2 regions of the Lentzea sp. NPDC055074 genome follow, and region 1 is predicted to be linked to the other one. Evidence: riboswitches for the same ligand, from Rfam matches in the RefSeq annotation. Region 1 holds a riboswitch; the other holds the start of a gene.
The links. A riboswitch is a leader RNA that binds a small molecule or an ion and turns the genes downstream of it on or off. The one in region 1 is predicted to bind cobalamin.
Positions count from the first base shown of each region.

Region 2: it holds a riboswitch for cobalamin, as region 1 does, so the genes downstream of both, ACWF7A_RS37715 (FecCD family ABC transporter permease) here and cobN (cobaltochelatase subunit CobN) in region 1, are expected to answer to the same signal.

Region 1 covers NZ_JBSGUQ010000020.1:8,181-23,363, reverse strand. The annotation lists gene ACWF7A_RS34735 (helix-turn-helix domain-containing protein) at 1-652, opposite strand, end outside; gene ACWF7A_RS34730 (chitobiase/beta-hexosaminidase C-terminal domain-containing protein) at 804-3,353, shown strand; gene ACWF7A_RS34725 (TIGR03618 family F420-dependent PPOX class oxidoreductase) at 3,443-3,823, shown strand; gene cbiE (precorrin-6y C5,15-methyltransferase (decarboxylating) subunit CbiE) at 3,804-4,949, shown strand; gene cobM (precorrin-4 C(11)-methyltransferase) at 4,946-5,686, shown strand; gene ACWF7A_RS34710 (cobalt-precorrin-6A reductase) at 5,683-6,384, shown strand; gene ACWF7A_RS34705 (precorrin-2 C(20)-methyltransferase) at 6,356-7,807, opposite strand; gene ACWF7A_RS34700 (precorrin-8X methylmutase) at 7,804-8,424, opposite strand; gene ACWF7A_RS34695 (hypothetical protein) at 8,421-9,416, opposite strand; cobalamin riboswitch at 9,425-9,560, shown strand; gene cobN (cobaltochelatase subunit CobN) at 9,596-13,162, shown strand; gene ACWF7A_RS34685 (helix-turn-helix transcriptional regulator) at 13,123-13,800, opposite strand; gene folE (GTP cyclohydrolase I FolE) at 13,847-14,395, shown strand; gene ACWF7A_RS34675 (EF-hand domain-containing protein) at 14,383-14,898, opposite strand; gene ACWF7A_RS34670 (AAA family ATPase) at 14,955-15,183, opposite strand, start outside.
Region 2 covers NZ_JBSGUQ010000023.1:96,614-111,796, reverse strand. The annotation lists gene ACWF7A_RS37725 (ABC transporter substrate-binding protein) at 1-707, opposite strand, end outside; gene ACWF7A_RS37720 (ABC transporter ATP-binding protein) at 704-1,444, opposite strand; gene ACWF7A_RS37715 (FecCD family ABC transporter permease) at 1,444-2,466, opposite strand; cobalamin riboswitch at 2,500-2,638, opposite strand; gene ACWF7A_RS37710 (YciI family protein) at 2,726-3,145, shown strand; gene ACWF7A_RS37705 (hypothetical protein) at 3,194-3,625, opposite strand; gene ACWF7A_RS37700 (3-isopropylmalate dehydrogenase) at 3,704-4,741, opposite strand; gene ACWF7A_RS37695 (S8 family peptidase) at 5,018-8,290, opposite strand; gene serA (phosphoglycerate dehydrogenase) at 8,534-10,129, opposite strand; gene ACWF7A_RS37685 (hypothetical protein) at 10,394-10,729, shown strand; gene ACWF7A_RS37680 (DUF397 domain-containing protein) at 10,734-10,997, opposite strand; gene ilvC (ketol-acid reductoisomerase) at 11,088-12,101, opposite strand; gene ilvN (acetolactate synthase small subunit) at 12,124-12,630, opposite strand; gene ACWF7A_RS37665 (acetolactate synthase large subunit) at 12,630-14,462, opposite strand; gene ACWF7A_RS37660 (PH domain-containing protein) at 14,695-15,183, shown strand; gene ACWF7A_RS37655 (vitamin K epoxide reductase family protein) at 15,180-15,183, shown strand, end outside.

The DNA of each region.
Region 1 (15,183 bases):
TCGGCCGCGACTTCTCGTATTCCCACAGCACACACCCGGTCGCGGCCATCGGCGCGTTCGCGGGCACCAGCCGGATGGTGTGCGTGTCGAACAGCAGCCGGGCGTACTGGTCTTCCATGACCTCGCTGCTCCCAACCTGGAGTTGGAGCGCGTGTTCATGGATGTAGAACAAGCAAGTCGGCCGATCGTGTCGGCGGAGGATCGCCTGGCGGTCAGTTCGGAACTGGACGAGGGTCGGGATGCGTTTCTCGGTCACGACTCCGGTCATCCGGTAGAGCCCATCGGCGTACTCCGGAGTCTGCACCAAGCCCGGTATCGACTGCGGTGAGTAGCTGGTGATCATCAGCGCGGTCGACTCGGCCATCGCCACGGTGCGCAGGTTGCCGGACACCTGGACGAAGTACTCGTCAAAAGCGCGCTCGTAGCGGCGCTTGAAGTCGTTCAGGAAGTCGATGTCCTTGCCGCACATGGACAAGAACTGGATGAGGTCGACTTCGCTGGCCCGTGCCTTGCCATGTTCTATGGTCGAGACCTTGCTCGGGTCCCAGCCCAGCTTCACGGCGAGCTTGTTGCCGCTCAGGCCCGTGCAGGTCTCACGCAGGCTCCGGAGTTCGTCACCCAGATCCCGGCTGTACGCGGTGGAGGGAGTCATACGCCGACGCTATGGGTTGTATCCAATGCAATCAGGTACTCGTTCGGGTGAAAACAATGCGCGATGCTCCGTTCGTGTTTCGCTGGAGCCGCGGACCTTTCCTGAAACTTACGTCTTCCCTCCACGTCATCTCGGCTTTACCGTTCCAGGTGTGAGAGCGCTCTCAAAGGTGAGATGGCGGCGTGGACTCGCCGCCGTAGCGATTGCCCTGTCGTCATTGGCGACGGTCGAGGCCGCCTATGCGGCCGACGACTACACGCAGAACGTGACCGCGATCGACGCGACTCAGGCCCGGATCAACTTCACGCCGACGACCCCTGCGAACTACGTCGACGTGCACTACCTGATCTCCGGCCAAACGCAGCAGAACTTCCGGATGACCAACAACGCCGGGACCTGGCAGAAGACCGTCGGGTCGCTGTCCTCCGGCACGGTCATCGACTACTGGTTCACCTACGAGAAGAGCGGCCCGCAGTACGACACGCCGCACTTCTCGTACACCCACCAGGGTGCGGCGCAGCCGGTGGCGACGCCGACGTTCAGCCCGCCCGGTGGCACGTACTCGACGGCGCAGTCGGTCAGCATCTCCACGAGCACGTCCGGCGCGACGATCCGCTACACGACCGACGGGTCGACGCCGACCAGCAGCTCGCCGGTGTACAGCGGGCCGATCTCGGTGTCCGGCAACAGGACCATCAACGCGATCGGCATCAAGTCCGGGCAGCCGAACTCGGCGGTCGGCAGCGCGTCGTACGTGATCGGCACGCCGGTCGCGACGCCGACGTTCAGCCCGCCGGGTGGTGCTTACGCGTCCGCGCAGACGGTGACGATCTCGACGTCCACGTCCGGCGCGACGATCCGGTACACAGTGGACGGTTCGACGCCGACCGGCAGCAGTCCGGTCTACAGCGGGCCGATCTCCGTGTCCAGCAACAGGACCGTCAGCGCGATCGGCATCAAGTCCGGTCTCGCGAACTCGGCCGTGGCCAGCGCGACCTACACGATCGGGACGCAGCAGGGGTGTGTGCAGTCCGACAATCCCAACTTCGGGCCCAACACGCGCGTCTTCGACCCGAGCATGTCGGCGACGAGCATCCAGACGCAGCTCGACATCGACTTCAACAACCAGAAGGACACGCTGACCGCGCAGATGGCGCCGCGGCGGGTCGCGCACCTGTTCAAGCCCGGTACCTACAGCGGTATCCACGACGACGTCGGCTACTACACGTCGGTCTCGGGATTGGGCAAGAACCCTGGTGACGTCGTGATCAACGGTGACATCACCGTGGACGCGTTCAACGAGTCGGACAAGGGTGTGGCGCTGCAGAACTTCTGGCGCTCCGCCGAGAACATGGCCGTGGTCCCGAGCAGCGGCACCAACCGGTGGGCCGTCGCGCAGGCCGCGCCGTTCCGGCGCATGGACGTCCGCGGCAACCTGGCGCTCTACCCGGCCAGCTACGGGTTCGCGTCCGGCGGTTACACGGCCGACAGCCGCGTCTCCGGGCAGACCGCGTCGGTCTCGCAGCAGCAGTGGTACACGCGGGACACGAACTACGGCAGCTGGAACGGCGGCGTGTGGAACATGGTGTTCTCCGGAACGCCCGGTGCTCCCGCGAACACGTTCCCGTCGCCTCCGTCGACGAACCTCGCGACGACGCCGATCTCGCGCGACGTGCCGTACCTCTACCTCGAGGGCAACCAGTACCGGGTGTTCCTGCCCTCGTTGCGCACCAACGCCTCCGGGGCGTCGTGGCTCAACGGCGGCACGCCCGGCACCTCGCTGCCGATGAGCCAGTTCTACGTCGTGAAGTCCGGTGACACGGCCGCCACGATCAACGCGGCGCTGGGTCAGGGCTGCAACCTGTTCTTCACGCCCGGCATCTACAACGTCAACCAGACGATCAACATCACGCGGCCCAACACCGTCGTGCTGGGCATCGGCTACGCGACGATCGTGCCGCAGAACGGCGTCACCGCGATGCAGGTCGCGGACGTCGACGGCGTGCGGATCAAGGGCATCCTGTTCGACGCCGGCACCACGCTCTCCCCGTCGCTGCTGACGGTCGGGCCCGCGGGCTCGTCGGCGTCGCACGCGTCCAACCCGACGACGCTGCAGGACGTGTTCTTCCGCGTCGGCGGCGCCATCGCGGGCAAGGCGACGAACAGCCTCGTCGTCAACAGCCACAACACGATCATCGACCACAGCTGGATCTGGCGCGCCGACCACGGCAACGCCGGGACCTGGGGCTGGGACGAGGCGATCGGGGACACCGGCCTGGTGGTGAACGGCAACGACGTGCTGGCCACCGGCCTGTTCGTCGAGCACTACCAGAAGTACCAGGTCATCTGGAACGGCGAGCGCGGACGGACGATCTTCTTCCAGAACGAGATGCCGTACGACGTGCCGAACCAGGCGACCTGGAACAGGCCGAACGGGCAGGCCGGATACGCGGCCTACAAGGTCGGCGACAACGTCACCACGCACGAGGCGTGGGGGCTCGGCAGCTACTGCTTCTTCAACGTCAACCCGTCCGTGAGGGCCGAGAACGCGTTCGAGGTGCCCAACCGGTCCGGCGTGAGGCTGCACAACCTGCTGACCGTGTCGCTCAACTACCAGGGCACGATCACCCACGTGGTGAACAACGTGGGTGCGGTGACACCGCCGGGCACCGTGCCGGTGAACGTCGTCAACTACCCGTAGTGAACCGCCTGTAGTGCTGCTCTGAAGTGCGGCCCGTCACCTCCTCCTGGTGACGGGCCGCACCGCTGCCGCCACCTATGATTCGGGCCATGTCGATCGACCGGGGTGCCGAGTTCGCCGAGTTCTGGACTGAACGGCACCTGTGCACGTTGTCCACCGTCCGTCCCGACGGGACCCCGCACGTGGTGCCGGTCGGCGTCACGCTCGACGCCGAGGCGGGTGTCGCGCGGATCATCACGAGCGGCGCGTCGTGGAAGGTCAAGCACGTGCGCAACGCCGGGTACGCCGCCGTGTGCCAGGTGGACGGTCGGCGTTGGTCCACGTTGGAGGGTTCGGCCGTCGTGCTCGACGACGTGGAATCCGTGCGCGAGGCCGAGCGGCGGTATGCGTTGCGGTACAGGCAGCCGCGGGTGAACCCGGCTCGGGTCGTGATCGAGATCCAGGTGAAGCGTGTCACCGGCACCGTCTGACGTCGTGGTCGTCGGCATCGGTGCCGACGGGTGGGACGGGCTTTCTCCTGCCGCCCAGCAGGCAGTTTCCCGCTCGCGTGTCCTGATGGGCTCTCGCCGGCAGCTCGACCTGGTGCCGGGGGAGTTCGACCGGGTCGCGTGGCCGTCGCCGCTGGTACCGGCGTTGCCCGCGTTGTTCGAGAAGTACCGGGACGTGTGCGTGCTGGCGTCGGGCGACCCGATGTTCCACGGCATCGGCACGACCCTCGTGCGGTTGCTGGGCGACCGGGTGACGGTGATCCCGCACCCGTCCTCCGTGTCTCTCGCCTGTGCGCGGCTCGGGTGGGCGTTGAACGAGGTCGAGGTCGTGTCACTGGTGGCGCGGTCGGCCGACCTGCTACGCCCCGTGCTGACTCCGGGACAGCGCGTGCTCGTGCTCGGTGGTGACCCCGCAACCGTTGCGGCACTGGCCGGGGACATCACCGTGCTCGAACAGCTAGGTGGTCCCGCCGAGCGGGTTTACCCTTGGTCCGGGCAGGACTCGGACCCGCTCTGCGTGATCGCGGTCGAGTACCGCGGGAGCGCTCTCTCACGGGTCCCCGGACTGCCCGACGACGCTTATGAATCCGATGGCCAGCTGACGAAGCGAGAGGTGCGGGCTATTTCGCTGTCGAGATTGGCGCCGCTGCCCGGGCAGCTGCTGTGGGACGTCGGGGCCGGTTCGGGTTCCATCGCGATCGAGTGGGCGCGCACGCACCCGACGTGCCGCGCGATCGCCATAGAGCAGTCAGCCGAACGCGCAGAGCGAATCACCGGTAACGCTGCGTCTCTGGGTGTGCCCGGGGTGGAGGTCCACATCGGACGGGCGCCGGACGCGTTGGAGGGGCTGGAGAAGCCCGACGCGATCTTCATCGGCGGCGGCGTGACGGTGCCCGGCCTGCTGCAGGCCTGCTGGGACTCGCTGGCGGCAGGCGGTCGTTTGGTCGTCAACGCCGTGACGCTCGAGTCCGAGGCCGTGGTGGCGCAGTGGTACGCGCGGCTCGGCGGTGACCTGGTGCGGATCGCGGTGAACCGCGGCTCGTCGGTCGGCCGGTTCACCGGCTGGCGGCCGCACATGCCCGTGACGACGTGGAGCGTGACGAAGTGACCGTGCACTTCATCGGGGCCGGGCCCGGAGCGGCCGACCTGATCACGGTGCGGGGCCGCTCGCTGATCGAGTCGTCGCCGGTGTGCCTGTACGCGGGCGCGCTGGTGCCGGCGGACCTGCTCGCGTTCTGCCCGCCCGGCGCGCGCAAGGTCGACACGGCCCTGCTGACGCTCGACGAGATCGTCGCCGAGCTGGTCGCGGCCTCGGAGCAGGGACTCGACGTGGCCCGGCTGCACTCCGGCGACCCGTCGGTGTTCAGCGCGATGGCCGAGCAGATGCGCCGGCTGGACGCGCTGGGGATCTCCTACGACGTGACGCCCGGGGTGCCCGCGTTCGCGGCCGCCGCGGCGTCGTTGCAGCGCGAGCTGACGGTGCCCGGGGTCGGGCAGACGGTCATCCTGACGCGGACCTCGCAGCGCGCCACGCCGATGCCCGAGGGCGAGGACCTGGACACGCTGGGCCGCAGCCACGCGACGTTGGTGCTGCACCTCGCCGTGCAGCGGATCGCGGACGTCGTCGCGGAGCTCGTGCCGAACTACGGGCTCGACTGCCCGGTCGCGGTCGTCGCCTACGCCTCCCGCGAGGACGAGGTCGTGCTGCGCGGGACGCTGGACGACATCGCCGCCCAGGTCGAGGCCGCCGGGATCAAGCGGACCGCGGTGATCGTCGTGGGGCAGGTGCTGGGCGCGACGCAGTTCCCGGACAGCCACCTGTACTCGGCCACGCGCGTTCGATGATCCTGATCCTCGGTGGCACGGGGGAGGCGCGGGAGCTCGCGTCCCGCGTGCCGGCCGTGTCGTCCTTGGCGGGCAGGGTCAGCAACCCCGCGCTCCCCGTCGGCGAGGTGCGCGTCGGTGGGTTCGGCGGTGTCGACGGGCTCGCACAGTGGTTGCGGGACAACGATGTCAGCGCCGTGGTCGACGCGACCCACCCGTTCGCTCGACAGATCACGTCGAACGCCTTCGAGGCTTGTGAGCGGGTCGGCGTGCCGCTGCTCATCTTGCGGAGGCCTGGGTTCACGCCGCAACCGGGCTGGCGCTGGGTGGACAGCGTGGCCGACGCCGCGCGGGAGCTGCCGGGGGAGCGTGTCTTCCTGACCACCGGGCGGCAGGACCTGGCCGAGTTCGCCGGGTGCCCGCAGTGGTTCCTGGCGCGCATGGTCGAACCGCCGGAACCGCCGATGCCCCAACGGATCGAGGTGCTGCTCTCGCGCGGTCCGTTCACTGTGGACGGTGAGCTGGAGCTGATGCGGTCGCGGGAGGTCGACGTGCTCGTCACCAAGGACAGCGGTGGCGAGATGACGTCGGCCAAGCTGGAGGCCGCCCGCCGGCTCGGTGTGCCGGTCGTGATCGTGCGCCGGCCACCGCTCCCGCCCGCGGAGACGGTGGCCGACGTCGACTCGGCCGTCAGGTGGTTGGGTACCGCCGGGGCGTGAAGACGACGCCCTGGGGCGTCACGACCGTCTGCGACGAGCCGATGATCAGCAGGCAGCGCATGTCGATCGTGGCCGGGTCGAGGGCGCCGAGCGTGAGGACGCGGATCTCCTCCTCCGGGCCGCCCACGTCGCGTCCGACGACGATCGGGGTCTCCGGGTCGCGGTGCTTCAGCAGCAGGTCGCGCATGTCCGCCACCTGGTGCGTGCGGGCCTTGGACGCCGGGTTGTAGATCGCGATCACCAGGTCTGCCCTGGCGGTGGCTTCGAGGCGTTCGGCGATGACGTCCCACGGCTTGAGCCTGTCGCTCAACGAGATCACCGCGTAGTCGTGCCCGAGCGGCGCTCCCGCCTTGGCCGCCACGGCGTTCGCGGCCGTGACACCGGGGATGACGCGGACCGGCACGTCCGGTGACTCCGCCGCGACCTCCAGGACCGCGGTGGCCATCGCGAAGACACCGGGGTCACCGGACGACACGACGGCGACGCGGGCGCCCTTGCGGGCCAGGTCCAGGGCGAAGGCGGCGCGTTCGGACTCGACCTGGTTGTGCGAGGAGTGCCGCTGCTGGCCGGGGCGCTGCGGGACGCGGTTCAGGTAGGTGCTGTAGCCGACCAGCTCGTCGGCCGCCTCCAGCTCCTGACGGGCTTCCGGGGTGAGCCAGTCCCGCGAGCCGGGGCCGAGGCCGACGACGACGACCTCGCCCTTCGGCTTCGCGGGCCGGGACTGGCTCGGCAGCACGGCGATGGAGAAGTACGGCACGGTCGCGGGGTCGACGTCCGCCAGCGGCGCCATCTTCTGACGGCTGGTGGTGGCGCGCTCGACGTACCAGGCGCCGTCGAGCCGGCCGGCCTTCTCGAGTGCCTCGCGGACGTTGCCGAAAGTGCGGCCCAGCTTGAGGATCGCGGCGCAGTCGGTGTCGGCGAGGCGGGCCGCGAGCTCGTCGGGCGGCAGCGTGCCGGGCAGGATCGTGAGCACCTCGTCGCGTTCCACCAGCGGGGTGCCGAGGACGGCGGAAGCGCCGCTCACGGACGTGACGCCGGGGACGACCTCCCACTCGTAGCGGTCGGCCAGCCGCTTGTGCATGTGCATGTAGGAGCCGTAGAAGAACGGGTCTCCCGCGGCCAGCAAGACGACGTCGCGGCCCGCGTCGAGGTGCGCGGCCAGCTTGGCGGCGGCCTCCTCGTAGAACGCGTCGATCTCGCCCTGGTAGTCGTCCGTGTCCTCGGTCGTCACCGGGTAGACGAGCTGTTCCAGCACCTGGCCGTCGCGGAAGTACGGCGCGGCGATGGTCTTGGCGACCGACTTGCCGTGCCGGGCGCTGTGGAACGCCACCACGTCGGCTTCGTTGATGAGTCGCGCGGCCTTGACCGTCACGAGTTCCGGGTCGCCCGGACCCAGGCCGACGCCGTAGAGCTTGCCCGTCATTCCACTTCGCTCGCAATCGCGTTGATAGCCGCCGCCGTCATGGCACTGCCGCCGCGCCGGCCGCGCACCACGAGGTGCTCCAGATCCGTTGCGGCCAAAGCTTCCTTGGACTCCGCGGCCCCGATGAACCCGACCGGGATGCCGAGGATCGCGGCGGGCCTCGGGGCTCCGGCGGCGATCAGGTCGAGGAGGTGGAACAACGCGGTGGGGGCGTTGCCGATCGCGATCACCGCGCCACCGAACCGGTCCGCGAGCAGCTCCAGCGCGGCCGCGCTGCGCGTGTTGCCGATCGTCTCGGCGAGCCCCGGTGTGCGCGGGTCCTGCAGGTAGCACAGGACCTCGTTGTCCTTCGGCAGGCGCCGGCGGGTCACGCCGGACGCGACCATGTTGGCGTCGCACAGGATCGGGGCGCCGTCGCGGAGTGCCGCGCGGGCGTCACGCACGACGTTCGCGGAGAACGCGACGTCGCGGGGAAGGTCGGTCATGCCGCACGCGTGGATCATGCGGACGACGACCTGGGCGACATCGGCGGGGAACCCGGTGAGGTCCGACTCCGCGCGGATGGTGGCGAAGGACTGGCGGTAGATCTCCGCCCCGTCCTTGATGTACTGCGTCAACGGATCTCCTCGTAGCCGTCGCCGGTCGCGACGAACTCGATCACTTCGCCCGCGGGCCGGCCGCAGCGGCGGGCGCATCCCGACCAGTGGACCGGACGGCGGTGCGGGGTTCCGAGCCAGGCACGGGCGTCGGCGCGCACGTCGGAGAGCGACTTCGCGCAGCCGGGACGGCCGGTGCAGGCGCTGACGCCGTGCCAGGGGGAGTCCGAGTCGGTGATGAGACCGGACGTGTCGGTGCCGGCGGGCACGACGAGACTGCGCCACGGGGTCAGGCGCAGGGCCACGCCGGGTAGCTGGCCGGCGTCGAGCCGGCCCAGTGGAACCCCTGGGGTCAACGGTGAAGGTGCGACAGGAGTCACAGCGGGGGTGACGCGCGGGCCGTCGGAGGTGCCGAAGTGCGCGGTGATCTTTCGCACACCGTCGTCCACTTCGGACAGGCGCCAGGCCGCTCCGCGCAGCCGCTGGAAGAGGCGGGCGGCGGTCACCACGGCGTCGGCGGGGTCGGTGACGCGGACGCCCGTGTCCGTTCCCGCGAGGAGGAGGGCCCACGTCGCCGCATCGGCTCTGACCAGGCCGAAGTCGCCACCCAGCCCGCTCACCGCGTGCCCCACCGTCAGCAGGAACCGGCCCGGCAGCGACGCCAGCTCCGGGTCCGCGCACAGCACTGCATCGATCTCGTCGACCAGCGCCTGGTCGTTCTCCAGAGGCGCCGCGATGATGTTGCGGATCCGCTCGTGCGAGGCCGACGGCAGCAGGCCCGCCGCAGACAGCCGCGCGCCCAGTTCGACACCGTCCGCGAGGCCCCTGATCTGGAGGTTCGCCCGCGAGGTCAGTTCCACTGAACCGTTCCCGAGCTCCGCGGCCGCGGAGCGCACGACGTCCCACTGAGCAGCGGAAAGAGTGCCGCCAGGCACCCGGATGCGCGCCAGCCCGCCGTCCGCCGCCTGGTGCAGCTCGACGGCGCCGGGGCAGGCGTCCGGGTGACTACGCATAGGTCGGACTGTAACCCGCCGGTTAGGGTGAGCCCGAACGACGAAGCGCAGGAGGAAGCCGGTGTGAATCCGGCGCGGTCCCGCCACTGTGACCAGCGGACAACCGCTGGGAGTCAGGAACTCTGCTTCGCCAGTCACCCGCAACCTGGGGCGCGGACCCCACGAGGGATGGAGCCTGCGTGATCCTTCTGCTGTCGACCTCCGACACCGACCTGCTGTCGGCGCGCGCGAGCGGTGCCGAGTACCGGCTCGGCAACCCCGCGCGACTCACGACCGACGACCTGCCCGCGCTCGTCGAGGGCGTGGACCTGGTCCTCGTGCGCATCCTCGGCGGCCGCCGGATGTGGGAGGAGGGCCTCGACTGGCTGCTGGCCTGTGGGCTGCCCGTGGTGGTGCTCGGCGGTGAGATGCAGCCCGACGCGGCGCTGATGGAGCTGTCGACGGTGGCCGGTGGCGTGTGCGCCGAGGCGCACCTCTACCTCGCGCACGGCGGTCCGGCGAACCTCACCGAGCTGCACAAGTTCCTCTCCGACACCGTGCTGCTGACCGGCCACGGCTTCGAGGCCCCCACCGCCACCCCCACCTGGGGTGTGCTGGAGCGCGAGGCCTCGCAGGCCGAAGGTCCGACGGTCGCGGTGCTCTACTACCGCGCCCACCACGTCGCCGGGAACACCGCGTTCATCCACGCGCTGTGCGATGCGATCGAGGCCAAGGGTGGCAAGGCCCTGCCCGTCTTCTGCTCCTCGCTGCGCACCGCCGAACCCGAGCTGCTCGACACGCTGCGGCAGGCCGACGCGCTCGTCGTGACGGTGCTCGCGGCCGGTGGCACGAACCCCGCGAAGGCGTCCGCCGGTGGCGACGACGACGCGTGGGACGTCGGTGCGCTGGCCGCCCTCGACGTGCCGATCCTGCAGGGGTTGTGCCTCACGTCGAGCCGTGCGACGTGGGACGAGAACGACGACGGACTGTCTCCTTTGGACACCGCGACGCAGGTCGCGATCCCCGAGTTCGACGGCCGGATCATCACGGTCCCGTTCTCCTTCAAGGAGATCGACTCCGACGGTCTCACGATCTACGTCGCCGACCCGGAACGGGCGCTGCGCGTCGCGGGCATCGCCGTGCGGCACGGCCGGTTGCGCCACATCCCGGTCGGCGAGCGCAAGGTCGTCGTCATGCTGTCGGCGTACCCGACCAAGCACTCGCGCATCGGCAACGCGGTCGGGCTCGACACGCCCGCGTCGACCGTCCGGCTGCTGAAGGCCATGCGCGAGCACGGGTACGACATCGGCGACGAGCTGCCGGGCGTCGACGAGCTCGACGGCGACAAGCTGATCCACGCGCTGATCGCCGCCGGCGGCCAGGACGCGGACTGGCTCACGCAGGAGCAGTTCGAGAGCAACCCGATCCGCATCGCCGCGGCCGACTACCGCGAGTTCTACGAGACGCTGCCCGACGACTTCCGCGAGTCGATGCAGGAGCACTGGGGCGAGGCTCCCGGCACGCTCTTCGTCGACCACTCGAAGTCGAAGGACGGCGAGATCGTGCTGGCCGCGCTGAGGTCCGGCAACGTGGCGGTGATCGTGCAGCCGCCGCGCGGGTTCGGCGAGAACCCGATCGCGATCTACCACGACCCGGACCTGCCGCCGTCGCACCACTACCTCGCGGCGTACCGGTGGGTCGAGTCGAACTTCGGCGCGGACGCGGTGGTGCACGTCGGCAAGCACGGCAACCTGGAGTGGTTGCCCGGCAAGACCGTCGGCATGTCGGCGTCCTGCGGCACGGACGCGGCGCTCGGCGACCTGCCGCTGATCTACCCGTTCCTCGTCAACGACCCCGGTGAGGGCACGCAGGCGAAGCGGCGTGCGCACGCCACGCTGGTCGACCACCTCGTGCCGCCGATGGCCCGCGCCGACAGCTACGGCGACATCGCGCGCCTGGAGCAGTTGCTCGACGAGTACGGGAACATCTCCGCGATGGACCCGGCCAAGGTGCCGGCGATCCGCGCGCAGATCTGGACGCTGATCAAGGCCGCGAAGCTCGACCACGACCTGGGGCTCGACGACCGGCCGCACGACGCGGAGTTCGACGAGTTCATCCTGCACGTCGACGGCTGGCTGTGCGAGGTCAAGGACGTCCAGATCCGCGACGGCCTGCACATCCTCGGTGAGGCGCCGATCGGCAGCGTTCGCGTCAACCTCGTGCTCGCCATGTTGCAGGCGCGGCAGATGTGGGGCGGTCAGGTCGCCGCGCTGCCCGGCCTGCGCGAGGCCCTCGGGCTCGTCGGCACGGCCCGCGAAGACGTCGACGCGATCGAGGAAGAGGCTCGCGTGCTCGTCCAGGCGATGGAGGACGCGGGCTGGGACCGTGCCGCCGCAGCGGGTCTGCACGAGTCGGTGGACGTGCAGAAGATCCTGGAGTTCGCGGCCGTCGAGGTCGTGCCCAGGCTCGCGCGCACCACGGACGAGATGACGAACGTCCTGCACGCCCTGGACGGCGGCTACATCCCGGCCGGCCCGTCGGGTTCTCCGTTGCGCGGCCTGGTGAACGTGCTGCCGACCGGACGCAACTTCTACTCGGTCGACCCGAAGGCCATCCCGTCGCGGCTCGCGTGGGAGACCGGCCAGGCGATGGCCGACTCGCTGCTGGAGCGGTACCGCGCCGAGAACGACGGCGAGTGGCCGCCCTCGGTCGGTCTGTCGGTCTGGGGCACGTCCGCGATGCGCACCGCCGGTGACGACATCGCCGAGGTGTTCTCGCTGCTCGGCGTGCGGCCGGTGTGGGACGACCAGTCCCGTCGCGTGACGGGCCTCGAAGTGGTGCCGCTGGAGGAGCTCGGCCGGCCGCGCGTCGACGTGACGATCCGCATCTCGGGCTTCTTCCGGGACGCCTTCCCGCACGTCGTGTCCATGTTGGACGATGCAGTGCAGCTCGTGGCCGCGCTGGACGAGCCCGCGGAGCAGAACTTCGTGCGGGCGCACATGCTTCGCGACCTCGAGGAGCACGGCGACCAGCGCCGCGCCACGTTGCGCGTCTTCGGTTCCAAGCCGGGCGCGTACGGCGCGGGGGTGCTGCCGTTGATCGACAGCCGCAACTGGCGCGACTCGTCCGACATCGCCGAGGTCTACGCGGTGTGGGGCGGGTACGCGTACGGCCGCGGGGTCGACGGCATCGCCGCGCGTGCGGACATGGAGTCGGCGTACCGGCGGATCGCGGTGGCGGCCAAGAACATCGACACCCGCGAGCACGACATCGCCGACTCGGACGACTACTTCCAGTACCACGGCGGCATGGTCACGATGGTGAAGGCGCTGACGGGCAAGGCACCCGCCGCGTACGTCGGTGACAGCACGCGCCCGGAGGCGGTCCGCACCCGCACGCTGACCGAGGAGACCTCGCGGATCTTCCGCGCCCGCGTGGTGAACCCGCGCTGGATCGGGGCGATGCGCAACCACGGGTACAAGGGCGCGTTCGAGCTGCAGGCGACGGTCGAGTACCTGTTCGGCTACGACGCCACCACCGGCGTCGTCGCGGACTGGATGTACGAGAAGCTGACCGAGAGCTACGTGCTCGACCCGGAGACCCGCAAGTTCCTGCAGACGTCGAACCCGTGGGCGTTGCACGGCATCGCCGAGCGTCTGCTGGAGGCGGCCGAGCGCAAGATGTGGGAGCACCCGGAGGAGTCCACTCTGGACGCCCTGCGCGCTGCCTACCTGGAGACCGAGGGTGAGCTGGAGGACGGCGCCTGATCGAGCCGGACGCAGCAGTGACCTGGTGAGGGGGCGAGGCGAGCGGACACACCGCTCGCCCCGATCCCGTCCAGCAAACCGCTGACCAGGCACAGGTTCATCCCGCACACCAGCTGCGCGTGCCGCTTCGCCAGGCTGTGGAACGGGCAGTTGCCCAGCAGGATCGAGCCCGCTTCGGCTCGTGGCTCGAAACCGGAGCCCGCAAGGGCTTCCGTCACGTCACCCGAGGACCGCGCAGCGAGGGCCGAGCCCCACTCGTAGGCGCGCCGGTTCAGGATCTCGCGCGCCGGTTCACCCGTGCTCTGCGACTCCGTCAACGCGTCGGCGAGCAGGTGGCTCGCGGCCTCGTAGCGCCGGTCGGGCAGCGAGACCTCGATCTGCTCCGCCGAGCGCCGGTAGAGCTTCGCCGGGCGGCCCGCGCCGGGCCCGCCGCGACCGGTCCGCCGCTCGTGCACCACTGTGAGAAGGCCCATGTCGACGAGCTTGTCGAGGTGGAACGCGGCCGTCGTGCGCGGCAGGCCGACGGCCTGCGCGACCTCGTCCTTGCTGGTAGGAGCGGTCTGGCGGGCCACGAAGTCGTACAGTCTGCGGCGGTTCGGTTCGTCGAGGGCCGCGACGGCGGCGACGGGGTCGGCCATCTCTAAAACCTACTCTTGTTGTCTAAATTCGGCTACCGTGGCCGGCATGGACGTCGAGGCGGCACAGCAGGCGGTCACGGATCTGCTGAAGGCACTGGGCAAGGACCCGTACTCGGTGCATCTCACCGACACCCCGCGGCGTGTGGCGCAGGCGTACGCGGAGATGCTGACCCCGCGCGAGTTCACCATGACGACGTTCCCCAACGACGAGGGCTACGACGAGCTCGTGCTGGCGCGGAGCATCCCCGTGCAGTCGTTGTGCGAGCACCACATGCTGCCGTTCCACGGCGTCGCGCACGTCGGATACCTGCCGGGGGAGCGGATCCTGGGCCTGTCGAAGCTCGCGCGGGTCGTCGAGATGTTCGCCCGCGACCTCCAGGTCCAGGAACGGCTGACCAAGCAGGTCGCCGACTGGTTGCAGGAACAGTTGCGGCCCAAGGGGGTCGGCGTCGTGATCGAGGCCGAGCACATGTGCATGGCGCTGAGGGGCGTGCGGGTCACCGGATCGAGCACGGTCACGTCGGCGTTGAAGGGCGTGCTGCGCTCGGATCCCGCGTCACGTCAGGAGTTCTTCACCCTCGTTCACGCCGCCTGAACGGGACCGAAGACGTAGGAACCGGCGGCCTCCGGGTCGTCGCCGGCCCAGAACTCGGCCCACAGCGTCGCGAACTCGTTGCGCGACAACTTTCCGTCGCCGTCGAGGTCGAGCCTCGCGAAGTCGGTCGTCTCGACGTGGCCGAGCCAGGCCTCGATCATCATCCGGTACTCCGCCTCGGACACGTAGTCGTCGCTGTCCGCGTCCACGGCGCCGAACATGGCGTCCGCCGTGCCGAGCACCGGTTCGATGTTGTCCGGCAGCACGTCGACGACGTTCAGGACGTCCTGCAGCGTCACCTGGTCCGCGCCTCCCGCGGCCGACTGCAGGGTGGTCCACCAGCCCAGCATCACCTGCGTCAGCAACGCTTCGTCGCTGCCGCGCAACGCCGCCCAGCGCTGGGCGAGCAGCTCGAAGTCCTCCCTGTTCAGCCGTCCGTTGCCGTCGGAGTCCATCGCGCCGAAGACCAGATCCACCTTGCTCCGCTGAAAGTCGCTCGCCATGCGCAGGACGATAGGGCCGAAGGTCGCAACGCACCTATCGGCCGAACGGGTCCGAACTAGTCCACGAACAGAGCATCGGCCAGGTGCAAACGGCCGCCCACGCCCAGCTTGCGGTAGATCCCGGACAACACGCCTTCGACCGCTGCCGGTGCCATGAGCAGCGTGGACGCGATCTCGTCATCCGAACGGCCGCGTGCCGCCAGCTCCGCCACCTGGTGCTCCGTCGGGGTGAGTGCGGTCGGTCCGGTCTGGCGCATCCGCCGGGGTCCGGAGCTCGTCGCCACC
Region 2 (15,183 bases), on a different contig from region 1:
ACGTTGTCCCCGCCGGCCTTCGAGATCACGTCCTGCGGCGCCGCGTTCCTGCCGGACGTGAACGGCTGGTCCTGCCCGCTGTCGTAGAGGAACACCTTCGGACGCGGCTTGCCCGCCATCAGCTTGCCGGCGTTCTCGATCTGCTGCTGGTAGCCCTTCACGAGCTCCTCGGCCTTGGCCTCGACCCGGAAGATCTTCCCCAGGTTGCGCAGGTCCGTGTACAACGCGTCGAGTGCGGGCATGATGCCCCGCTGCTTGCCGACTCCGTTGCGACAGGCCTCGGTCAGCTGGTAGGTGCCGATCCCCAGTTCCTTCAGCGCGTCCGGGGTGAACCCGGTGCTCTCGCTGAAGCCGTAGTTCCACCCGGCGAAGACCAGGTCCGCGTTCGCTCCCTGCACGACCTCCTTCGACACCTTGTCGGACAGGTGCTTCACGCTCTCGAAGTCGGCCTTCCACGGCGAGGTCCGCACGTCGACGGAGTCCTTGCCGCTGATTACGTACCCCGCCATCCGGTCCTTCAGGCCCAGCGCGAACATCAGCTCGGTGATGCCGGTGTCGTTGGTGACCACTTTGGACGGGACGCGGTCGAACGTGACCTGCTGACCGCAGTTCGTGATGGTCACCGGGTCGGACGCGGAGGTGTCGGAGGCGACCGTCGCGCCGCAGCCGGAGACGAGCAGCAGCACTGCGCAGACAACGGTTCTCAAGGGGTGACCTCCTGGTCGAACAGGAGCTGGGGCACTCCTGTGGTGGGGTGGCGCACGACGTGCGCCGTGACGTGGAAGACCTTGGCGATCAGCTCGGGCACGAGGACCTCGTCCGGGGTGCCGGAGGCGACGACCCGTCCTTCGTCCAGCACGTAGAGGCGGTCGCAGAAGGACGCGGCGAGGTTCAGGTCGTGCAGCACGGTCAGGACCGTGATGCCGAGACCTCGTGCCAGGGAGAGGACGTCCAGCTGGTGCCGGATGTCGAGGTGGTTGGTCGGTTCGTCCAGCACCAGCACGCGCGGCTGCTGGGCGACGGCCCGCGCGATCAGCACGCGCTGCCGTTCGCCGCCGGACAGGCTGAGGAAGCTGCGGGACGCGAGGTGCGAGACGTCCACTGTGGCCAGTGACTCGGCCACCACCCGCGCGTCGAGAGCCGGGTCGCGGTCGTGCGGCAGGCGTCCCATCTCCACGACCTCGGCGACCGTGAAGTCGAACTCGACCTGCGACTCCTGGGACAGCGCGGAGAGGTCGCGGGCGACGGAGCGTCGCTTGTGGACGTTCTCGCCGTCGAGCAGCACCGCGCCCGCGTCCGGCTTCAACGCCCGGTAGACGCAGCGCAACGTCGTGGACTTGCCGCTGCCGTTCGGGCCGACGATGCCGACCACCTCGCCGTCGGCGTGCAGCGAGATGTCCGTGATGATGCCGCGCACGGTGACCTGGTCGATCTCGACGCGCATCAGCGGCCTCCGAAGACGTAGGACCGGCGGCGCATCAGGAAGATGAAGCACGGCACGCCGAGTGCGGCGGTGATGACGCCGAGCGGCAGCTCCTCCGGCGCCGCGAGCATCCGCGCGGCCACGTCGACCCAGACCAGGAACGAGGCTCCGGCGAGCGGCGCGAGGGCGAGCACCTTGCGGTGGTCGGCGCCGACGACCATGCGGGTGAGGTGCGGCAGCATCAGGCCGACGAAGCCGACCGCTCCGCTGACCGCCACCAGCACGCCGGTCATGGCCGCGGTGACGATGAACAGGTGCGTGCGGAACCGGTTGACCGGCACGCCGAGCGTCGTCGCGGTCTCGTCGCCCATCGCCATCGCGTTGAGCTGCCGCGCTTTGGTCGCGAGGTAGACGATCCCCGCGAGAGTCACCACGGCGGCGACCGGCAGCGACTGCCAGTTCGCGCCGCCGAGGCTGCCGAGCAACCAGAACATCGCGGCCCGCGCCGCCTCACCTCGCGGCGCCTGGAACACCAGCAGCATCGCCACGGCGGAGAACCCGTACGCCAGCGCGGTTCCGGTCAGCACGAGCCGCAACGGTGTGAGCCCCCGGCTCGTGCGCGCGGTGATGTAGACCAGAGCCGTGGCTCCGAGGCCGGTCAGGAAGGCCCCCACGGACAGCGCGTAGACACCGAACCCGGACAGCACACCGAGCGTCGCCACGGCCGTCGCGCCCACGCTCGCGCCCGACGAGATGCCGAGCACGTACGGGTCGGCGAGCGCGTTGCGGACCATCGCCTGGATCGCGACGCCGACCGCGCTCAGCCCGGCCCCCACGACGGCGGCGAGCAGCACGCGAGGCAGCCGGATGTCCCAGACGATGTGGTACTGCCCGGCGAGGTCCGCGGGGACGGTGCCGCCGGTGAGCGCCTCCCGGAGCAGGGAGACGGTGACGTCGAACGGCACGGAGACGGGGCCGAGCGCGACGCCCGCCACGATGCTGACGACGAGCACGCCGACGAGCGCACTGATCTTGGAGATCACTGGGTCCTTCCCGCAGTCCACGGCGGAGTTGGAGTTCCTCGGTCGTCGCGCGCGGGTGTTCGGGCTCGTCCCCTGCCAAAGGGGGACCTACCGTTGCGGGTCAGCGCCGGACTCAGACCGGTCTTCCCCCACGTACGACGTCAGTGACCCTACCTGCGGAAACAGAAAGTTCGGAAATTTTCCGGGTGTGATGTCGATCCGGCACCGGGCCCGTTCGACCTGTGGACGCCAAGCGAGAACCGGACCAGGGAGACACACCGTGAAGTACATGCTGATCATGCGCGCCACCGACGAGGCCTACGCGAACATGGGCGAGTTCGACTTCGACAAGATGCTCGAGACGGTCGGCGCGTACAACGAGGAACTGATCCGCGCCGGTGTGCTGCTCGCCGCCGAGGGCCTGGACGACGCCACCACGGGCGTCGTCGTCGACTACTCGCAGGAGCCGCCGGTCGTCACGGACGGCCCGTACGGCGAGACCAAGGAGCTGTTCAACGGCTTCTACCTCATCAACGTCGCGTCGATCCAGGAGGCGGTCGAGTGGGCGAAGCGCATGCCGATGACCGGGCCCGGGTTCAAGACCGAGATCCGCCGCGTGCCGTCCATCGAGGAGTTCCCGCAGGACAACGAGTGGATCAAGAAGGAGCGCGCGTGGCGTGAGGCCAACGGCCAGCTCTGATCCGCGGAGGGGAACACCGCAGCCCGGCCGGAACCTCCTGGCCGGGCTTCAGGACAACGGGGTGAAGTGCACGTGGAAGTGGAGATCGGTGCGGGAGCTGTTGCTCCGGGCGATCCACCACTCACCTGCCCGCACCAGCGCACCCGCGTAGTCGTGGTAGACCTCGCCCACACACGTCGTGGGCGGGTTCTCCGGCCCGACCAGCAACTTCACCCGCGCGTTCCAGCCGCCGGTGAAGTACACCGAGACGAACCCCGTCCTCTCGGCTTGGTACAGGGCGTCCAGCTTCATCTCGGTCCGCTGCCCCAGCGGTTCCGCGGCCCGCACCGCCGACGCGGCCCGCGCGGCGAGTGCCTCCAGGCGGCGCTCGTCGGCCAGCAGCGGCCGCACGGCCTCCAGTTGACCGCCCAGCACCCGCACCTGCTGCTCCAGCTCGGCGACCCTGGTCTCCAACGCCGTCCGTCGTGCTGACCCGAACACGAAACCCCCTGGGAATTCAGACGAACCCGGCCCCGGCACCACTGGGGTGCCGGGGCCGGAGAGTCCTGCTGATGAACCTCAGCCCGTGCGGACGTTCGACGACACGAGTGCCGCGAGACGGTCGCCGATGGCGTAGGTGGCCCCAGGCGACTGGTGGTCCCTGGTCGCGAGATCAAAGGCCACGGAGGCCTCGATCCGGCGGGCCGCCTCGTGCTCGCCGAGGTGGTCGAGCAGCAGCGCGACCGACAGCACGGCGGCCGTCGGGTCGGCGATGCCCTGGCCCGCGATGTCCGGCGCCGAACCGTGGACCGGCTCGAACATCGACGGGTTGCGCCGCGTGACGTCCATGTTCCCCGACGCGGCCAGGCCGATGCCACCCGTGACGGCGGCGGCGAGGTCGGTCAGGATGTCGCCGAACAGGTTGTCCGTGACGATCACGTCGTAGCGGCCCGGGTCGGTGACCATGTGAATGGTCGCCGCGTCCACGTGCTGGTAGGCGACGGTGACGTCCGGGTGCTGCAGCGAGACCTCCTCCACGACGCGCGACCACAACGAGCCGGCGTGCGTGAGGACGTTCGTCTTGTGCACCAGCGTCAGGTGCCGGCGCTGACGGTTCGCGGCGCGCGCGAACGCGTCCCTCACCACGCGCTCGACGCCGAACGAGGTGTTCAGCGAGACCTCGGTGGCGATCTCGTGCGGCGTGTCCTTGCGGAGCAGGCCGCCGTTGCCCGCGTACGGGCCCTCGGTGCCCTCGCGCACCACCACCATGTCGATCTCCGGCGGGTCCGCGAGCGGGCTGCGGACACCGGGGTAGAGACGAGCCGGGCGGAGGTTCACGTGGTGGTCGAGTTCGAAGCGGAGCCTCAGAAGCAGGCCTCGCTCCAGGATTCCGCTCGGCACCGACGGGTCGCCGACCGCGCCGAGCAGGATCGCGTCGTGCTGGCGAAGCTCACCGAGCACCGACTCGGGCAACAACTCTCCCGTGGCGTGCCAGCGCGCCGCGCCGAGGTCGTAACGAGTGATCTCGGCCGCCGGAACGACCTCACCGAGGACCTTCAGGGCCTCAGCGATGACCTCGGGCCCGATCCCGTCTCCTGGGATCACTGCGAGCCGCATCCACACACCTCCCAGGTGTCAGTCCCCAATTGGTGGGACTACTTTCCTTCGCGAAAGGCTACCGGCATGCAGGCCGCTCGCCGCATGCCGGACACCCCATCGGGGTGTTATCTCCCGTACTGCGGGACACCCACACGGCCCATATCACGCTTTCGAGTGTCACTCGACCGCAGGAACGGGGTCGCGTCAAGGGGTGACGGCAGGCAGTTCCGAGCCGTGACAGGCCGAGAGGCCCGGTTCCAAACGAAGAACCGGGCCTCTCGTAAAACATCCGATCTAGTAGGCGCCCCGCCCACCGGACTTCACCAGGACGACCGACGCGCGGTCACCGTTGGCGTTGTGGTGGTTGAGCACCAGCAGGCCGTCGGACTTGTCGGCCTTCAGCGAGGCCTCGTTCTTGTTGACGACGAGCGCGGTGCCCGGCTTCGCGAGGTACGACAGGGCCGCGTCGCCGCCGCCCTGCGCCCACAGACCCGGCTTGAGCGGGTCGTAGGACAGGTTGCGGTCGATGACGTCGACGAGCTTGTTCGCGTTGCCCGGCGCGGCGTAGTAACCACCGACGCCCACGACGTACGACAGGCGTGCCGTGTCCTTCGACGCGTCGATGCCCAGGGCGCTCAGCAGCACCGGCAGGACGACGACGTTGGTGTCCTGGACGTTCGCGTCGACATCGCCGAACAGGCCGTTCACGCCCTGGATGTCGACGGTCTCGCCCGTCTTCAGGTCCACGGTGGACGCGACCAGCAGATCGGTGTCGGTCAGGCGGGTCGCGAACACCTCGAAGTCCGCGGTGCCGTCACCGTTGGTGTCGATGTCGACGAACGGGATGGTGTTCTTGCCCAGGTTGTACCAGTTGCCCCAGGTCGCGACACCGAACGCGAGCAGCGCCTCCTCGGGCTTGCCCTGCGCCTTGGCCAGCGGGGCCGTGGAGGCCGCGCCGACGTAGCGGAGGTCACCGCCCTTGGCGGTCTCGTTGAGCGCGCAGTTCTCGGTGACGTTGCGCTTGCAGTCGCGCAGCTTCGGCGACTGGGCCTGCAGCTCGAGGACGCTGATCAGCGAGCGGTAGGCCTGCGAGCCGGTGCCCTGGTCGATGCCCTTGCCGGACACGTTCAGGACGGCCTGCTTGTCGTTGCCCCGGAACTTGAGGCTGGACGCGGTCTTGATGTCCGCGACCGGCTTCGGCGCCGAGTAGACCGACAGGCGCAGCGGCACCGTGGCGCCGGCGGTCGGCGTGAAGGTCACGCGGCCGGAGGCGTCCGCGAGGAACTGGCGCGGCACGTCGAGCTGGTTCGGCTCGACCGTCGAGTCGACGGTCTTGCGCAGCGCCTTCGGGTCGGTGATCTTCAGCGTCACCTTGACCTTCGCGATGCCGCGCGGGCTCAGCTTGACCTTGTCCTGCGAGAGCACGTAGCTCACGCCGGGGATCGTCGTGGCCGCGGCGTAGCCGACCTTGTACTCCACGGACTTCGTGGACTTGTTGACCAGCTTGATGGTCTTGGACTTCTCGACCGGCTTCGAGACCTCGACGACGCCGAAGTTCGCGCTGACGTAGCCGTTGTCCTCCTCGACGTAGGCGAGGACCTGGTTGTCGATCGCGGACTTGCCGTCCACGCGGCCGGTGCCGACCCGGTTGGGGGCGAAGGTCTTGCCGTTCTCCTTCACGTCCGCACCGGCGGTGTTCATGATCGAGGCCTTGACCTCCTCCAGCGTCCAGTCCGGGTGCGCCTGGCGGACCAGGGCGGCGATGCCGGCGACGTGCGGGGACGCCATCGACGTACCGGAGATCACCAGGCGGTCGTTGCCGGAACCGACGGCGGTCGACGAGATCGTGTCACCGGGGGCCGCGACGTCCGGCTTGATGGACTGGCCGCGGGTGCCGCGGCTGGTGAACGCGCTCGGGGTGTCCGAAATGGACTGGTCGTACGTCGCCGTGGAGGTGCGCAGGGCACCCGCGAGGCGGACGACCAGCGTGCCCGCGTCCAGCGCCGGGCGCACCGCGGTGGTGGCCGAGCCGGTGAACTGGAACATCGGGATGGCCGCGTTGCCCGCGATGCCCGCCGCGAAGTTCTCCAGGGTGGACGAGAGCAGCACGCCCTGGCCGCCCGCGGCCTGCACGTTGTTGGCACGGACGCCGGAACCACAGCGGCGCGTCGCGTCGTTGTCGTCCCACTCCAGCCAGACGAACTTGCCGGCGACGGCGTCCGTGATCGGCTGGCAGCCGTCGAGGTTGCCGGCCTGGGTGAGCTTCACGACCGGGAGTTCCTTGTCGTAGCCCAGGTACCCGGTGAAGTTCTGGCTGTACTGGCCGGGCTTCTGCCCCTGACCCTTCACCTCGGCGCCGTCACGCAGCACGTACGAGTCGCGCGTGGAGGCGACGGTCAGCGCCTCGGGCGTGTTGCCCGGCGAGCCGCCGATGTCGTAGAGGTCGCCGCCGTTGCCCGCGGAGAAGACCGGCATGACGCCGACCTTGTACAGCTTCTTCACGAAGAGGCTGTCGGGGTCGTCCGGGGCGCCGTAGTCGGAGCCGAGCGACAGGTTGACCACGTCGAGGTGGTCGGAGAAGTCGCCGTCGCCGTCGGGGTCGAGCGACCAGTCGAGGGCCTGCGAGGTGACGTTGGTCGAGCCCTCGCAGCCGAAGACCTTCAGCGCGAAGATCTGGGCCTTCGGCGCGGTGCCGGGGCCGATCTTCATCTCGTTGAGCTTCGCGGCGTCGAGCTTGGTGTAGTCACCCTTGAACGTGCTGCCGTCGGCGTTCTCGCCGAAACCGGCCGTGGTGCCCGCGACGTGCGAGCCGTGGCCGTTGCAGTCGATGGGGTTCGGGTCCGGCTTCGGCGTGTTGATCGCCGGGTCGGTGCTCTCCCCGTCGTAGTCCTCACCGACGAAGTCGTACCCGCCGACGACCTTCGAGGTCGGGAAGTTCGGGTCCTTCACGCGCGGGTCGACGGCCTCGAACGCCGCGACGGTGCCGGGGCCGCCGAAGTTCGCGTGCGTGTAGTCGACGCCGGTGTCGATGATGCCGACGCGGATGTCGTCACCGAGCTTGCCGTACTGCTGCCAGACGTTGAGCGTCCTCGTGAGCTGGACGGCGTTCGAGTTCTGGCGCTTCTTCGGCACGACCGGGTAGACCGCGAGGACGTCGGGGCGCTGCGCGAGGTCGCGGACCTTCTGCGCGTCGGCCTTCACGACGACGCCGGGGACGCCGTTGGAGGTCCGGTAGAGCTCCTTGGTCTGCGTGTCGGCGCTCTTGAGCTGGCCGACGACCTGGTCCACGGTGGCGGCGGTGTCGTTCTTGGCCTGCTTCGCGGCCTGCTTCGCGACTTCCTTGCCCTGGCTCTTCTTCTCGTCGAACGCGTCGACGGCCGGCTTGCGGTCGAGCGCGACGAACGCGGTGACCGCGCCCGCGGCGTTCAGCCTGGGAGAAACCTTGAGGTGCAACGCTTTCGCGTCCAGCCCCTGTGCACCCTTGACCGGCTGCGCGAGCGGTTCGCTCTGCGCCTGTGCGGTGGCGGGTGCGATCAGCAGTGTGGTGATGGCAGAGAACACCACCAAACTCGATCGTCTCTTCACAACGTTGCCCCAACCGAGGTGTGTGCCTTCGACCCGAGTGGAAAACGTGCCGTGCCCTCTACGGCACCGGGTCAACCTCGTGGGGACGCTAATCGCTGATCGTGTCTCTGCGACTGCCCCGAAAGTATGAATGTGGTCTACGGATAGTTGCCTGTTACGACTTCGTTGTGAACGACGATAGCCACGGGAAGGGGACTTTGACCGTCCCCTTCCCGTTTGTCGTGACTATCCGAAGTCGACAGAGCGAACGGTGCGCGCGCCGACGGCGGCACCGATCGGGTCGAGCACCGCGGTGTCGACCGGGCGGTCGACGCGCAGCACCATGACGGCGTCGCTGCCGGTCTGGCTGATCTGCGCGGCCTCGATGTTCACGCCGGCCTCGCCGAGCAGCGTGCCGACCGTGCCCATGACACCGGGACGGTCCGGGTACTCCAGCAGCAGCACGGTGCCCTCGGCCCGGAGGTCGAAGTTGCGGCCGTTGATGTTCACCAGCTTCTCGACCTGCGCGATGCCGCTGACGGTGCCGGACACGGTGTTCGTCGTGCCGTCCGCCTGCACGGCCTTGACCGTGACGAGGCTGCGGTGGTTCGGGCTCTCGGTCTCCTTGACGAGCTCGACGCTCACGCCCAGGTCGGCCGCGAGGCTCGGCGCGTTCACGAACGTCACCTGCGACTCGACGACCTTGGAGAACACCCCGCGCAGCGCGGCGAGCGGCAGGATCGCGACGTCCTCATTGGACAGTTCGCCGCGGACCTCGACGGTGACGCTGGTCGGGGCCTTGGGCGAGAGTGCACTGAGGACGGTGCCGAGCTTCTGCACCAGCGGCAGGTACGGGCGAACCTCCTCGCCGACCGCACCGCCCTGGACGTTGACGGCGTCCGGCACGAACTCGCCGGCGAGCGCGAGGATGGTGCTCTTCGCGACGTCGGTGCCCGCGCGGTCCTGCGCCTCGGCCGTGGACGCGCCGAGGTGCGGCGTGACGACGATGCCCGGCACGTTGAAGAGCGGGCTCTCGGTCGTGGGCTCGGTGGAGAAGACGTCGATGCCGGCGCCGCCGACCTGGCCTTCCTTCACGGCCTCGGCGAGGGCCTCCTCGTCGATGAGGCCACCGCGGGCCGCGTTGACGATGATGACGCCGCGCTTGGCCTTCGCCAGCTGCTCCGCGCCGATGAGGCCCTTGGTCTCCGGCGTCTTCGGCAGGTGGATGCTGATCGCGTCGGCACGCTCCAGCAGCGCCTCGAGGCTCACGAGCTCGATGCCGAGCTGGGCGGCGCGCGCGGCGGACACGTACGGGTCGTAGGCGATGAGCTCGACGCCGAACGCGGCGATGCGCTGCGCGAACAGCTGGCCGATCTTGCCGAGGCCGACGACGCCGACGGTCTTGCCGTTCAGCTCGACGCCGTTGAACTTGGAGCGCTTCCACTCGTGGTTCTGCAGCGTCTCGTGCGCGGCCGGGATCTGGCGCGCGACGCTCAGCAGCAGCGCCACGGCGTGCTCGGCGGCGCTGACGATGTTGGACGTCGGGGCGTTGACGACCATCACGCCGTTCTGCGTGGCGGCCGGGACCTCGACGTTGTCCAGGCCGACACCCGCGCGGGCCACGACCTTGAGCTTGCGCGTGGCCGCGAAGACCTCGGCGTTCACCTGGGTGGCGGAACGGACCAGCAGGGCGTCCGCGTCGGCGACGGCGGCGAGGAGGGCTTCGCGGTCGGTGCCGTCCACGTGGCGCACTTCGACGCCGTCGCCGAGAGCGTCCAGGACGGACGGCGCGAGCTTCTCGGCGATGAGGACAACAGGTCGGCTCGTGTTGCTCACGGACATCGCTCCCAGGAAGGGTCGGATCGTGGGGCGCGGGCGTGGTCGGGGGCGGCTGGCCCGCGCCGACCGGAGCACCGCAATGTGTCCGGACTGTTAACGAGCATAGACAGGGGGACCGGAAGAGCCTTCGAGCGGGTGGCCCAGCTCACGAATCCCGTCTTGCTGTATGGGACGAATCCCGCTGGACACGGGCTGACCAGCCTCCACGCCGCCCACGTGCTGGGAAATGACCGGCTCCGGTCCGGCACCCCTTGTTAGCTTGCGCCGATGGGGTGTCTGACAGACCTGCACGGCGGCTTCCGCGACGACGAGCAGCGCTCACGTGCGCAGAAGGTCGTCAGCGACCGGCTCGCCGACGACCGCGAGCAGGAGGAATGCCGGTACCTCATGAGGTTCATGTGGCAACTGCGCATGTCGTACCGCGAGGTCTGCGTCGAGGAGCTGCGGACTCACGTCGGAACGGAGAAGCTCGCCGCCGTCGAAGCTCTGGTCGAGGCCGTCAGAACCTCCCACGACCGGATCGACGCCTGGATCGAGGCGACGGAGCGGGAGTTCCCCGTCGTCGAGGACCGCGGCCACGCGATCTGGTCGGCCCAGCCGTAGGCCCTTACCAGGGCTCGTCGAACTCCCCGTCCTTCGCGCCCAGCACGAACGCGTCCCACTCCGCCATCGTGAACGTGAGCACGGGCTCGAGCTGCTTGGAGTTGCGCATCGCGACGTAGGTGGCGCCGTCGGTGTGCTCGATGAACGCGATCTCGACGTGGCCGTCCTCGGGCTCGGGCTCCGGCGGGCGCTTCCACTGCGCGTTGCGCAGGTCGAGCTTGCCGCGCACGTGGGCCTTGTCGTCGTAGATCGGCGCGCTATCCGTCATGCGGAAGAAGCTAGCGGATGGATGCGAACGAAAAGCGGAAAGGCCCGCGGAGCGTCACACGCGCTCCACGGGCCTCCCCTGGGAAAAGCCTCAGGCGGTCTCGGTGATCGGGCGGTCGACCCACGACATCATGTCGCGGAGCTTCTTGCCGGTGACCTCGATCGGGTGGTTCTCACCCTCCTGCTGCAGCTTCTTGTAGTTCGCGCGGCCGTTGTCGTCCTCGGCCACCCACTCGTTGGCGAAGGTGCCGTCCTGGATCTCGGTGAGGATCTTCTTCATCTCCTCCTTGACCGAGGCGGTGACGACGCGCGGGCCGCGGGTCAGGTCACCGAACTCGGCCGTGTCGGAGATCGAGTAGCGCATGCGGGCGATGCCGCCCTCGTACATGAGGTCGACGATCAGCTTGAGCTCGTGCAGGCACTCGAAGTACGCGACCTCGGGGGCGTAACCGGCCTCGGTCAGCACCTCGAAGCCCGCCTGCACCAGCGCGGAGGCGCCACCGCAGAGGACGGCCTGCTCGCCGAAGAGGTCGGTCTCGGTCTCTTCCTTGAACGTCGTCTTGATGACGCCGGCGCGCGTACCGCCGATGCCCTTCGCGTAGGAGAGGGCGAGCGCCTGGGCGTTGCCCGACGCGTCCTGCTCGACCGCGATGAGCGCCGGAACGCCCTTGCCGTCGACGAACTGGCGGCGGACCAGGTGGCCCGGGCCCTTCGGCGCGACCATGGCGACGTCCACACCGGACGGAGCCGTGATGAGGCCGTAGCGGATGTTGAAGCCGTGGCCGAAGAAGATCGCGTCGCCCTCGTTGAGGTTCGCGGCGATCTCGTCGGCGTAGATGTGGCGCTGCGCGGTGTCCGGCGCGAGGATCATGATCACGTCGGCCCACGCGGAGACCTCGGACGGCGTACCGACCTCGAGGCCGGCTTCCTCGGCCTTGTCGCGGGACTTCGAGCCCTCCTTCAGGCCGATGCGGACCTCGACGCCGGAGTCGCGCAGGGACAGCGCGTGGGCGTGGCCCTGGCTGCCGTAGCCGATCACGGCCACCTTGCGGCCCTGGATGATGCTCAGGTCGGCATCGTCGTCGTAGAAGATCTCGACGCTCACAGTAATTCCCTACTTTCTAGTTCTAACGAACCGCGGTGGCGGTGATGGAACGAGCGCCACGGCCGATGGCGACCATGCCGGACTGGACGATTTCGCGAAGCCCGTAGGGCTCCAGCATGCGCAGCAACGCGTCGAGTTTTTCAGACGTGCCGGTGGCCTCGATCGTGACCGCTTCCGGGGACACGTCGACGACCTTCGCGCGGAAGAGCTGAACGGTCTCGAGGACCTGCGACCGCACCGTCGCGTCCGCACGAACCTTAATCAACACCAGCTGCCGCTGAACGGAGGCCGACGGCTCCAGCTCCACGATCTTGATGACGTTGATGAGCTTGTTGAGCTGCTTGGTCACCTGCTCCAGCGGCAGCTCGTCGACCGACACCACGATGGTCATGCGCGAGATGTCGGGGTACTCGGTGCGGCCGACCGCGAGCGACTCGATGTTGAAGCCGCGGCGGGAGAACAGGCCGGCGACGCGTGCGAGCACACCGGGCTTGTCCTCGACCAAAACGCTCAGCGTGTGCCTGGTCATCACAGGTCCTCATCGAACAGGGGGCGGATGCCGCGGGCGGCCATGATCTCGGAGTTGCCGGTGCCCGCCGCGACCATGGGCCACACCTGGGCGTCCTTGCCGACGACGAAGTCGACGACGACCGGGCGGTCGTTGATCTCCAGCGCCTTCGCGATCACCTCGTCGACCTCCTCACGCGACTCCGCGCGCAGACCCGCGCAACCGAGAGCTTCCGCCAGGAGCTTGAAGTCTGGGATGCGGTGCTTGTGCGTCCCCAGATCCGTGTTGGAGTACCGCTCGCCGTAGAACAGCGTCTGCCACTGGCGGACCATGCCCAGGTTGCCGTTGTTGATCACGGCGATCTTCACCGGCAGGCCCTCGATGGCGCAGGTGGCGAGCTCCTGGTTGGTCATCTGGAAGCAGCCGTCGCCGTCGATGGCCCACACCGTGGTGCCCGGCACGCCGGCCTTGATGCCCATCGCGGCGGGAACGGCGAAGCCCATGGTGCCGAGGCCGCCGGAGTTGATCCACGTGCGGGGGTGCTCGTACTTCACGAACTGCGCGGCCCACATCTGGTGCTGGCCGACGCCCGCGGTGTAGATCGTGTCGGCCGGCGAGAGCGCGCCGATGCGTTCGATGACGTACTGCGGGGACAGCGTGCCGTCCTCGGGCCAGTCGTAGCCCAGCGGGAACGTCTCGCGCAGTGAGCGCAGCGTCGTCCACCACGGCTCGAGGTCGACGGCCTTGGCCGTCTCGCGCTCGGTGCGGACGGCGTCGATCAGCTCGGTGATGATCTCCTTGCAGTCGCCCACGATCGGGACGTCCGCGCGGCGGTTCTTGGAGATCTCGGCCGGGTCGATGTCGGCGTGGATGATCTGCGCGTCGGGGGCGAACGAGCCGAGCTGGCCGGTGACTCGGTCGTCGAACCGGGCGCCCAGCGCGATCAGCAGGTCCGACTTCTGCATCGCCGCGACGGCCGCGACGGTGCCGTGCATGCCGGGCATGCCCAGGTGCTGGTCGTGCGAGTCGGGGAACGCGCCCCGCGCCATCAGCGTCGTGACGACCGGGATGCCGGTGTCCTCCGCCAGGCGCAGCAGCTCGGCGTTCGCGTCCGCCTTGATGACGCCGCCACCCACGTAGAGAACGGGCTTGCGGGCGTTGACGATCAGCTTGGCGGCTTCGCGCACCTGCTTGCCGTGCGGCCGGGTCGTCGGCCGGTAACCGGGCAGGCGCATCTCGGGCGGCCACGAGAAGCTGGTCTGCTCCTGCAGCACGTCCTTCGGGATGTCGACGAGGACCGGGCCGGGTCGGCCGGTCGCCGCGATGTGGAACGCCTCCGCGATCGCCCGCGGGATGTCCGCCGGGTCGGTCACGAGGACGTTGTGCTTGGTGATCGGCATCGTGATGCCGCAGATGTCCGCCTCCTGGAAGGCGTCCGTGCCGATCAGCGGCCGCGACTGCTGGCCGGTGATCGCGACGATCGGCACGGAGTCCATGTTCGCGTCCGCGATCGGGGTGACGAGGTTCGTCGCACCCGGCCCCGAGGTCGCCATGCAGACCCCGACCTTGCCGGTGGCCTGCGCGTACCCGGTCGCCGCGTGTCCCGCGCCCTGCTCGTGGCGGACGAGGATGTGCCGGACCTTCGTGGAGTCCAGCAGCGGGTCGTACGCGGGAAGGATCGTCCCGCCGGGAATGCCGAAGACAACTTCGCAGCCGACCGCCTCGAGCGACCGCACAAGCGACTGAGCACCGGTCACACGGATCGGTGCGCCCGTGGGCGGGGCCGGTTTGGGCCGCGGACCTGGACGTGGCGACGTGGGCTCGGGAGCCTGTCGCGATGGTGCGCTGGTCATCTCATTGCCTCGTGGGTATCGGGGTCCGGACACGAAAAAACCCTCGACAACCCGAAGATGGGTCGTGCGAGGGTCGCGCGTCGACGCAGGCTGTTCGGCTCAGGCGTCGACGCGCCTGAGAAGTACGAGAACGAGCGTGCGCTGCATGAAGCGGACGTTATCGCCTCGCGCAAGAGTGCGTCAACTCTGCGGGATGGAATTCCCGGATCGTGGACGTGGAACAATCGTCCGAGTGAAGAAGCTGGTCTTTCGCATCCCGGCAACGGCCCTGCTCGCGGCGGGTCTGATCACCATCTGCGTCACCCCTGTGGCGTGGGTCATCCCCGGGCTGCAGGTGCTCTACGTCTTTCCGCTCGGCTACGCGTACTGGGTGATCCGCAACCGCACGACGGTCACCGAGGAGGAGATCGTCGCGCGCGGCCTGTTCGGCACGACGAGGCTGAAGTGGACCGAGGTGAAGTCCATCCGCCTCGTCGAGAAGGGCTGGCTGCGCGCGGTCAGGGAGGACGCCTCCGAGGTGACGCTGCCCGCGGTGCGGTTCATGCACCTGCCGGCGCTGTCGCTGGTCAGCGGTGGGCGCGTGCCCGACCCGACGATCCGGGAAGAGGCCGAGGAGCCCGCCGGGGAACCTGTCGCGGAACCCGTCGAGGAATCCACCGAAGACGTGGCCGACGAGGCTGCGAAGGTGGAGCCGGAGAAGTCAGTACAGTCGGAGAAGTGA